One region of the Chryseobacterium sp. PCH239 genome, then DNA from elsewhere that is predicted to be linked to it. Evidence: riboswitches for the same ligand, from Rfam matches in the RefSeq annotation. Region 1 holds a riboswitch; each other region holds the start of a gene.
What was found. Region 1 has a riboswitch for S-adenosylmethionine ahead of KBP46_RS12235 (alpha/beta fold hydrolase). Riboswitches for the same ligand answer to the same signal wherever they lie in the genome.

Region 2: another riboswitch for S-adenosylmethionine. It lies ahead of KBP46_RS16275 (TonB-dependent siderophore receptor); the one in region 1 lies ahead of KBP46_RS12235 (alpha/beta fold hydrolase).
Region 3: another riboswitch for S-adenosylmethionine. It lies ahead of KBP46_RS13080 (TonB-dependent receptor); the one in region 1 lies ahead of KBP46_RS12235 (alpha/beta fold hydrolase).

What each region holds. Positions count from the first base shown of each region.
Region 1 covers NZ_CP073027.1:2,644,964-2,648,181, reverse strand. Annotated here, with positions in the region: partial or broken gene KBP46_RS12240 (glucosidase) at 1-1,331, opposite strand, end outside; SAM riboswitch class I at 1,519-1,625, shown strand; gene KBP46_RS12235 (alpha/beta fold hydrolase) at 1,686-2,624, shown strand; gene KBP46_RS23745 (ACT domain-containing protein) at 2,630-3,218, shown strand, end outside.
Region 2 covers NZ_CP073027.1:3,512,006-3,515,223, reverse strand. Annotated here, with positions in the region: gene KBP46_RS16275 (TonB-dependent siderophore receptor) at 1-1,991, opposite strand, end outside; SAM riboswitch class I at 2,085-2,190, opposite strand; gene KBP46_RS16270 (alpha-amylase family glycosyl hydrolase) at 2,280-3,218, opposite strand, start outside.
Region 3 covers NZ_CP073027.1:2,812,683-2,815,900, reverse strand. Annotated here, with positions in the region: gene KBP46_RS13090 (hypothetical protein) at 1-433, opposite strand, end outside; gene KBP46_RS13085 (type II 3-dehydroquinate dehydratase) at 508-915, opposite strand; SAM riboswitch class I at 1,159-1,257, shown strand; gene KBP46_RS13080 (TonB-dependent receptor) at 1,341-3,218, shown strand, end outside.

The DNA of each region.
Region 1 (3,218 bases):
AGTAAGGAGCAAAAGTTGTCCCTTGGCAAATTCCGCATCAATGATGGAAAACGGAACACAGTGAAATGCCAGATCCCATGTGGCATACCATGGATACTCCCATTTATCGGGCATAGAAATAATATCCTTATTATGGAGATGATTCCATTCCGTATTTCTTACATATTCGTTGAAATTTCTTGGGGCTTCAAAGTTGGGATCACCTTTCAGCCATTTTCCAATATTGTAATGATAGAACTGCTTATTCCAGAGAAGTCCTGCAAAAGCCTGTCTCTGAACATTTCTTTCATCTTCATTAACGGTATCATTCTGAATTTCTTTGTAAAATTCTTCAGCTTCAGCCTGTCGCGTATTGAATATTTCATCAAACTTTTCAAAAGGCTCATCAGCTTCAGCCGGGCATAATCTGAATTCAAAAACTTTGGATTCTCCGGCACCAATAAGCTCATCAATCAGAAAAGAAGCTTTTGTCCCTTTCTTTGCGGGATTTATCGTATTCGTTTGATGGATAATATAATTATTGATTCCGTCTTTGAAATAAGTGTTTTCACCTGCAGGAGCTCCATAAAGCTTAGAATTGTTGGTTTCATTATCACAAAATACGCTTTGTGCATTGGTATTTCGGGAATAAAGTTTTTTAATGGAGATACTGTCGTGTCCAATATTGATACTTCCGTCATGAGAAGCATTAAGCTCTGCCTTATAGGTGTTGTATCCCCATTTCCAGTTATTTCTGAACCATGCTGTAGGTGCCACCACAATAGGTGCTTCATGCTGGCTTCGGTTACAGACCGTTACTCTGGCAAGAATATCATTGTGATCAGCCTTGCAATATTCAATGAAAATATCAAATATTCATCATTATCGAAAATTCCGGTATCGAAAATTTCATATTCCGGTTCCTTTTTACTGCGTCTTCCGTTTTCTGCAACAAGGTCATCGTAAGGAAATTCATTGATCGGATATTTATACACCATTTTCATATAGCTATGAGTAGGTGTATTATCCAGATAATAAAAGATTTCTTTGATGTCTTCCCCATGATTTCCCTGAGGATTGCTCAACCCAAAGAATCGTTCCTTTACCATTTTGTCTTTCTTGTTCCAGAATGAAAAAGCAAAACACAAAAGCTGCTTTATATCAGAAATTCCGGCAATACCTTCTTCTCCCCATCGGTAGGCATAGCTTTCTGCATTATTATGGTTGGTAAAATTCCAGGCATTCCCGTTCGGGCTATAATCTTCACGTACATTTCCCCACTGCCGGTTGCTTACATAAGGTCCCCAGTTTTTCCATTTGGTATCTTGTAATCTATCTTTTTCGGCGGTCATATCTCATCACTTTTCCATACGAAGTTAGTTTTTTTGAGAAGTAATTCCAATTTTTTTCATCTGAATAATTATTAATATACTCTTGGAATACTTGTATTTAAGGGCTTTTTTAAATATTAAAATAATTTTTTTTGAAATTAAAAGAAAAGAACTACCTTTGCACCATTCGTTCATTCAAATATTGAAAATGTTATCAAGAAAGGTTGAGGGATTAGACCCTATGAAACCTTAGCAACCCTTTGCGCAAGCAAAGAAGGTGCTACGTTCTACCAAAGTATTTTGGACAGATAACTCACTGAAGTTCTTTTCAGCCATTTCCTGTGGCATTTTCAATTGTATTAAAATTTAATAGAATTGAAAACAGAACTAAACTATATTAATCTTACGTATCAAACTTATTCCCAAAAGGAATACCATATCCCGTTGAGCTATCAGCTCTTTGGGAAAGATCTGTTTACAGCCCCAGTTATCTTAATCAACCATGCTCTTACCGGAAATTCAAACGTATCCGGAGAAAAAGGCTGGTGGAAACAGCTGGTGGGAAAAAATCAGATTGTTGATACTGATCAATATACCGTTCTGTGCTTCAACATACCAGGAAACGGATATGACGATTTTTTAATTGAAGATTATGAAGACTTTACTCCTTCAGATATCGCAGCGATATTTTTGAAAGGACTTGAAGCGCTACATATCAAAAACTTATATGCCATTATAGGAGGCTCTCTGGGAGGAGGGATTGCCTGGGAAATGCTTTCCAAGCAGCCGGATCTTGCAGAAATATTTATTCCCATAGCCTGTGATTACAGAACACACGACTGGCTTCATGCACAGTGTCTGGTTCAGAAATTTTTATTAAATGATAAAGAAGAACCATTACAGAAAGCGAGAATTCATGCCATGTTGTGCTACAGAACACCGCAGTCGCTCAATGACAGATTTCAAAACCAATATAACCAGGCCAAACAACGCCTGGAATCAGAAGACTGGCTGGTTTATCATGGTAACGCACTAAACGAAAGGTTTAGTTTAAAGAGTTACAAACTGATGAATCATCTCTTGATGAATATAAATGCTGCTGATACAGCACTGGAGAACATACAGGCACGAATGCACATGATCTCCGTAGATACAGACTTATTCTTCCCGGCTTCTGAAATCCGAATGTGCTTTGAAAACTTAAAAGAGAAAAATAAGGATGTGTCTTATCACGAGATCCAATCTATACACGGCCATGATGCCTTCCTAATGGAATATCAACAATTAAATAATATCATTAAAAACATTTTATAGAAGTAATGAAAAATGCTAACGAAATAAAATTTTTGAAGAACAGATCAATCGTCAAATTTGAAGGAGAAGATTTCCTGGGAGAAATCGGTATTGACGGACGAATTTTTAAAGCGCTTACTTTAGCGCGTATCAGTGTAGGCGTAATCTCTCAGCAGGCTGTAGAGAACGGAATTTCTATTCTGGTGCATGAAAATGATGCAGAGAAAGCAGTGGCTTGTCTTATTGATGAATTCGAAGCAGAAAGAAAGTCAGGAAAAGTTTCCCAAATATATAGTATCAATAATGTTTCTGTGATTGGTTTTGTTGCAGAAGATTTCAATAAAGTTTTTGCAGAACTTGCCAGAAACAATGTTTTTCCATTGCTTTTGAACCAGGTAGCAGGAGAAAACAGAGTCAATATCGTAGTGACGTCTTCACAGGATGAAAAAACAAGAAACATCATAGAATCTGAAATTTTCAAAAAGCCAAAGACCGTTCATCTGGCCATTATTGGCCATGGAAACGTAGGGAAAACCTTGATAGAACAAGTACTTGAATCTGCAGAAGAGATTAAAAAACGCAAAAAAATAGACCTTAAAGTCGTTGCGGTAGCCA
Region 2 (3,218 bases), 870 kb from region 1:
AGATTCAAATTTAATTTTCCATTCCCAAGAATCCAGTCATAGGAAACCACTACATCTACTCCTTTCGTTTCTGTATCAATGGCATTGGCGAAGAATCTTCCGCTTTCTACCTTAAACTGATCCAGTCTTTTATCTGTTATATTGCTGGTGATCACAACTCTATCCTTTACTTTGATCCAGTATCCATCTATAGTAATTGTCAAGTTGTTTAAAGGTTTCAGCGTAAATCCAGCACTTGCATTGACAGAAGTTTCCTGTTTGAGTTTATCAAATCCAAGAATTTTAGCGGCTTCGCTATCGTTGCTGAATATTCCTTTGGTAACAATCTTAGAACCCGAAGTAGAAATATCTGCATAGGAATTATTAAAATACTGTTGTTGCAATGATGGTGCTCTGAATCCTGTCCCAACAGCGGCTCTTACCGCATAGTTTTTTACAAACTCATATCGTACAGCGAGTTTTCCATTCAAGGTATTTCCGAAATCTGAATAATTTTCAAATCTGGCAGCAGCGTCAATGTTGAGTTTTTTATCCAAATCATAGGAAACATCTGCATATACTGCCGTGGAATGTCTGTCTTTCTTCAAGGCATTGTTGGGAGAGAATCCGATGAAGGATTGAGATCCGCCTGCACCAAGCACTGTTGATCCTTCAGTGGCTACATTTCCATTGATGTCATATTGGGTATAGGATGCTTCGTCACCCGCTTTAATCTGGTATTGTTCAAATCTGAATTCTCCCCCAAATGCGATATTGAAACGGTTTATATTTTTAGAAACATCAAGATTAATGGTATTCTGCAGAAAACTATGGGCGCCTGCATAAAAACTTGTGGGTGATTTTGCACCCAGAGAAGCATTATTCGTATTGTTTACATTATAATTGAAAGTATTGCTTCCAAAGGTGTTACTAAGGTCAAATAGCCAGTCGTTAACATTATATTTCGCACCTACAGCATAAGAAACGTCATATACCTGAGAGGCCAGAGTAGCCTGAAATCCGTTCGGATAAATGGATGAAACTACATTAGACTTTTCGCTCGGCAGTCTTCTGAAACCAAACCCTTCTCCTTCTTTAATACTGAAACCTCCGAAAGAATAGAGTTTAAAATGATCATTAAAAGGATATTCTGAGTTGAAAAACAGCTGTCCCTGTCTGATCTGGGCATCTCCGATCTGAAAATTAAAATCATCACGTGTTAATCCTCTTTTTACAATTTCTGCATCATCTGCAGCTCTGGCAGCTTTTACGGCTTCAGCATCACCAGCAAATTCATAGGCAAAATTATCCCCGAAAATATCCAGGTCGTGATTTTGCGTTCTAGTGGTTTTTCCTCTGTGACTTAGCTGTAATGAAAGATTAATATAGCCTTCTTTCTTTCCTAATGAGGTTCCATAGTTAACTCCTGCCTGGTAAGTATCACCATCATTTCTTCCGGTTAATCCATAGGTAAGGCTTGCTGAAGCTCCTGTATTTTTCTTAAGAATTATGTTGATCACTCCTGCAATGGCATCAGAACCATATTGCGCAGCTGCTCCGTCTCTTAACACTTCTATTCTATCAATTGCAATTACGGGAACGGTACTCAAATCTGTTCCTACAGAACCATTTCCCACGGTATTCTGATAATTTACCAAAGAAGTAGAATGTCTTCTCTTTCCGTTAAGTAACACCAAAACCTGATCGGGTCCCATACCTCTTAAAGTAACAGGGTCAATATGTTCGGTACCATCAGAAGCAGACTGTCTCACTGCATTAAACGATGGAATCACATAATTCAGGAGATCCTGAGCAGTCATTTGGGGAGAACTTCTCTGGATTTTGTCGATATTAATTACATCTACAGGAACCGGTGTCTCCAGCTTTGTTCTTTTGACATTACGGTTTCCGACGATGATGATATCTTCGATCTGATTTCCTTTTTCCTCACTTTCCTGAGCCGCGACCAGAATTGCTCCAAGCAATAATACAGCTGTGCTTAATTTTTTCATTTTTATTCTTGCCAATTAATAATACGAATCTGACGGATCTTTCCGCAGATACACAAGACTTCAAGAAATGGAATTTATATAGAATATTGACTTCACTTATCTCCCCCAAAGGGTTGGAATTAGCACCTTTACACTTCTGGAATCGTGTAGGTTGCTAAGGTTTCACCGGGCCAAATCCCTCCACCTTTCTTGATAAATCTACTGCAAAAGTAGACTATTTTTCTGAACTTACAAAAAAAGGCAAATCTGCTGATCCGCAAATTTGCCTTTTTTATTTTATAATTTATTTTATTCAATAATCATCTTTTGAATGGCTATTCCTGTATCTGATTTCAACTGCACAAGATACGTGCCTGCTGGATAATCAACCTTCGCATCGTAAGTTCCGCTCTCTTTATCCAGTTTGAAAGTATCCAGTTTTTTACCGGTCATATCAAAAATTGAAATTTCACCTTTTTTTGCTTTATTGAAAACGAGGTGAGCGATTCCGTTGCGAACCGGATTATCCGCAATCTGAAGAGATAATTTGTTGACCGCATTGGTATCTACAGTAGACAACGCACCTGCATAATTTCCAAAGATTCTGAATTCTCCGGGCTGTAAAGTGATCGGAGCCGTTGTGGAAACTATATTCGAAATACTGTTATCCATTAAATTCTGCCATTGACCAGTGTAAGGGAAATAAGGCACTACATTCTGTGCGGAAGTCGTGTAATTGGCCAATACGACAACATTCTTTATTCCTGTTGTAATAGCTGCATCATACACATAAATTCTTGTGATAAGACCAGTAGGATCATTCGTAAGGTTATTGGATTCTATACTGTAAGTTTTAGATTTAAAAACCTGATGACTGTTTCTGATGTTGATGATTTTAGCCCATGTATCATAGACTGCTTTTCGGTTCGCATTGGTATCATATCCTAAAGTGAATGCTACAGGTTTTTCATCGGTTCTACATCCGCTGTCGATGGTACCATTCGCACATCTGTTGATGCTGAATTCATAACCTAATTCTCCAAACTGCCAGATCATTTTCGGACCAGGGATAGTAAAGAACGTGGCCCCGAAAGTTTTCATTCTTTCAAGAGCGGTATTCAGGTCTTTCACATTGTAACCTCCGTTTATAGCACCATAGGTAAGGTTTTTAAACATCAGCCTCTCTTCATCATGGCTTTCTCCATAACCTACGGCACTCATATTGGTGAATCCGTGAAGACTGTGATT
Region 3 (3,218 bases), 170 kb from region 1:
ATTTTTTACAGTTTTCAATCAGCTCGTTCTGTTCATCCAGTTTTAGAACGGTTGATTTGATTGATTCTTCAGTGAGGTATTTTATAATCATAAAGTGTTTTGAAGAAAAGTAAGACTCTTTGTCCAATATTTTATCTAAATACTGAGGGGTAGTGAAGGTCATCCAATATTTTGTTTTGTCGGAAAATTCAATGGTTACTTCTATAGCATCAGATTTAATATTTTCAATTTCATCATCAATATGAATAGAAGTTATTTCCGGTTCATTGTTTAAACTAAAATAAAAATCAGAATACCACCTCAGTCTTCCTTCGTCATTCCAGATTCTTATATTTTCCGCATTTTTTTCTTCAACGATATAGTTTTTTCTTTTCGTCAATTGCCCGGAATATATTCCAATGTCTTTGCAATAAACCTTATCTTTTATCTTCATAAATTACTCTGATACTTATCCATAATTATCTGTAGAAATCTGTGCAATTCATGGGAAAAGGATAAGTAACAAAATTACTTCAAGCTTAATAAAGCCAGCCTATATCCATCCATTCCAAAGCCTGATAAAACGGCATCTGTATTGGCTGCCGTTACAGATTTCTGTCGGAATTCCTCTCTTTTATAAATGTTACTGATATGTACTTCTACTTTTGGCTTGCGAATGTTTTTCAAGCAATCAGCAATAGCATAAGAATAATGAGTAAAAGCTCCGGGGTTAATTACTAAGGCATCAAAATCATCCTCCTGAAGTCTGTTGATAAGTTCTCCTTCAATATTAGACTGGTAATATTTTAATTCATGGGTCTGGAACTCGGATCTTAAATTTTCCAAATAGCTTTCCATAGAAACATTTCCATAGATTTCCGGTTCTCTTGTGCCTAACAGATTGAGGTTAGGGCCGTTGATGATCAAAACTTTCATACCATAAAATTAAAAACTTTTTTCAATTAAAGATTAAAAATTTCTGGACAGATTTAATTTGTTGTATTGAATTATTGATAATGATATTTGTCATGTTTAAGAAAGTGGTAAAGCTTGTAACTCTTTACTGTGATGGATTTTATTAAAAAATTACGTTAATTTTTGAAAATTTATCATGAAAAATAAATAAGTCTACTTGTTTTGTAGACTAAAAGTTTTTAGCTTTGCAACCATATTTCGATCGGCTTATAAAGAAAGATGGAGGGAACTGACCCTGTGAAGTCTTGACAACCTACCCGTGGGGCAAGGTGTTACGTTCAGCCTTTTAAGGAAAAATAAGCATTTGGTTTATCGTATTTATCGATGCCCTTTGCTGGTTTTTCTGCAAAGGGCTAAATTTTAATATATGATAAATAAAATTGATTATGATTAGCAAAAATTTATTCAATTCTAAAGCCTGGATACCTCCGGTTGCCGCTTTTTTTCTGGGAGTAACCAGTGTAAGTGCACAGAATTCCAGACCGAAAAAAGATAGCCTTCATGAAAAGGAGATTGATGAAGTAGTAGTGGTGGCTTACGGAAAAGCTAAAAGAAACAGCTATACCGGCTCTGTAGCTACCATTTCAAGTGATAAGATTAATAACAGACCTGTAACCAATATCACCAAAGCATTGGAAGGGCAGGTTGCAGGGATTCAGACCACCAGTGCGTCAGGACAGCCAGGTGCGGTTTCTACCATCAGAATCAGAGGTATTGGTTCCATCAGTGCTTCCAGTGATCCTTTATACGTAGTGGACGGAATTCCTTTTGATGGAAACCTGAACTCCATCAGCCCAAGCGATATTGAATCTATAAGTGTTTTGAAAGACGCTACAGCAAGTGCTTTGTATGGTTCAAGAGGAGCAAACGGGATTATTATCATCACTACAAAATCAGGAAAAAAAGGAGAAGCCAGAGTTAATTTTAATATCAGCCAGGGATTCTCAGGAAGAGCTGTCAAAGATTATGAACAGGTAAACACAGATCAATACTTTCAATTATATTGGGAAGCATTAAGAAACGGATATCAATCCGGCAAAGTTTCCTCTCAGCAGGCTGCTCAGATGGCAACGGATAATCTTGTTTCTACCCTTGGAATTAATCCATATGGAACTGCTTATCCAAAACCGGTGGGAACAGATGGAAAACTATTGCCTGGTGCATCGCCACTCTGGAATGACGATTGGAGAGATGTTTTACAGAGAGTGGCATCAAGAAACCAGATGGATCTTGATATCAGCGGAGGTAGTGATAAAAGTAATTACTTCTTTTCACTAGGGTATCTGGATGATAAAGGGATGGCGATTGAATCCGGTTTTAAAAGATATAATACCAGATTAAAAATCAATTCGGAAGTGAAGAAATGGTTAAATGTTGGAGTCAACTTAAGCTATACCAACAGTATTCAGCAGGCACCAACTTCTTCAGATTCCAAGGCGAGCAATATCATCAATGCCGCAAGGTTTATTCCTTCTTTCTATCCTTATTATGAAAGAAATGCTGACGGAACTTACGTTTTAGATGCTGACGGAAATCCGATTTATGATTTTGGAAAGTACAGGCCCACAAATGCACTTCAAAATCAGAATGCGGCTGCAACTTTACCATTAGACAAAAACGAAAATAAAGAAGATAACTTTTCAGGAAAAGGATTCATGGAATTCACTTTCCTGCCGGAACTGAAATTCAAAACAAGCTTCTCAGTTGATTTGGTGAATTATAACGGTCATTATTATTCAAATCCATTACTTGGGCAAGGAGCGGAAATTGGAGGTTCAGTGACGAAAACCAATACCAGAACACTATCTTATACAACCAGTAATATCCTTACGTACGATAAAAAGTTTGGAAAGCATCACGTTAATGCACTGGCAGGACACGAATTCTACAAATACGATTATCAGACGATTTCAGGAACAAGAAGTCAGTTTTCACTGCCTTATTACTATGAGCCGGATGCTGCTTCTCTGCTGGGAAGTTTCAGTGGAAACAGTAATAAATTAAGCTTATTGAGTTTCCTTGGAAAAGTAGAGTATGACTACAATAATACTTACTTTTTATCTGCATCGGGAAGAGCAGACAGCTCTTCGAGATTTGAAAAAGATAACAGATGGGGGAGATTCTGGTCAGTAGGAGGTTCATGGAAAATATCCAATGAGGAATTTATTAAAAGCCTGAATGTATTCAATCAATTGACATTGCGTGCCAGCTATGGAGGACAAGGAAATGATAAATTACTTAGACCTAACGGACAACCGCTTTAT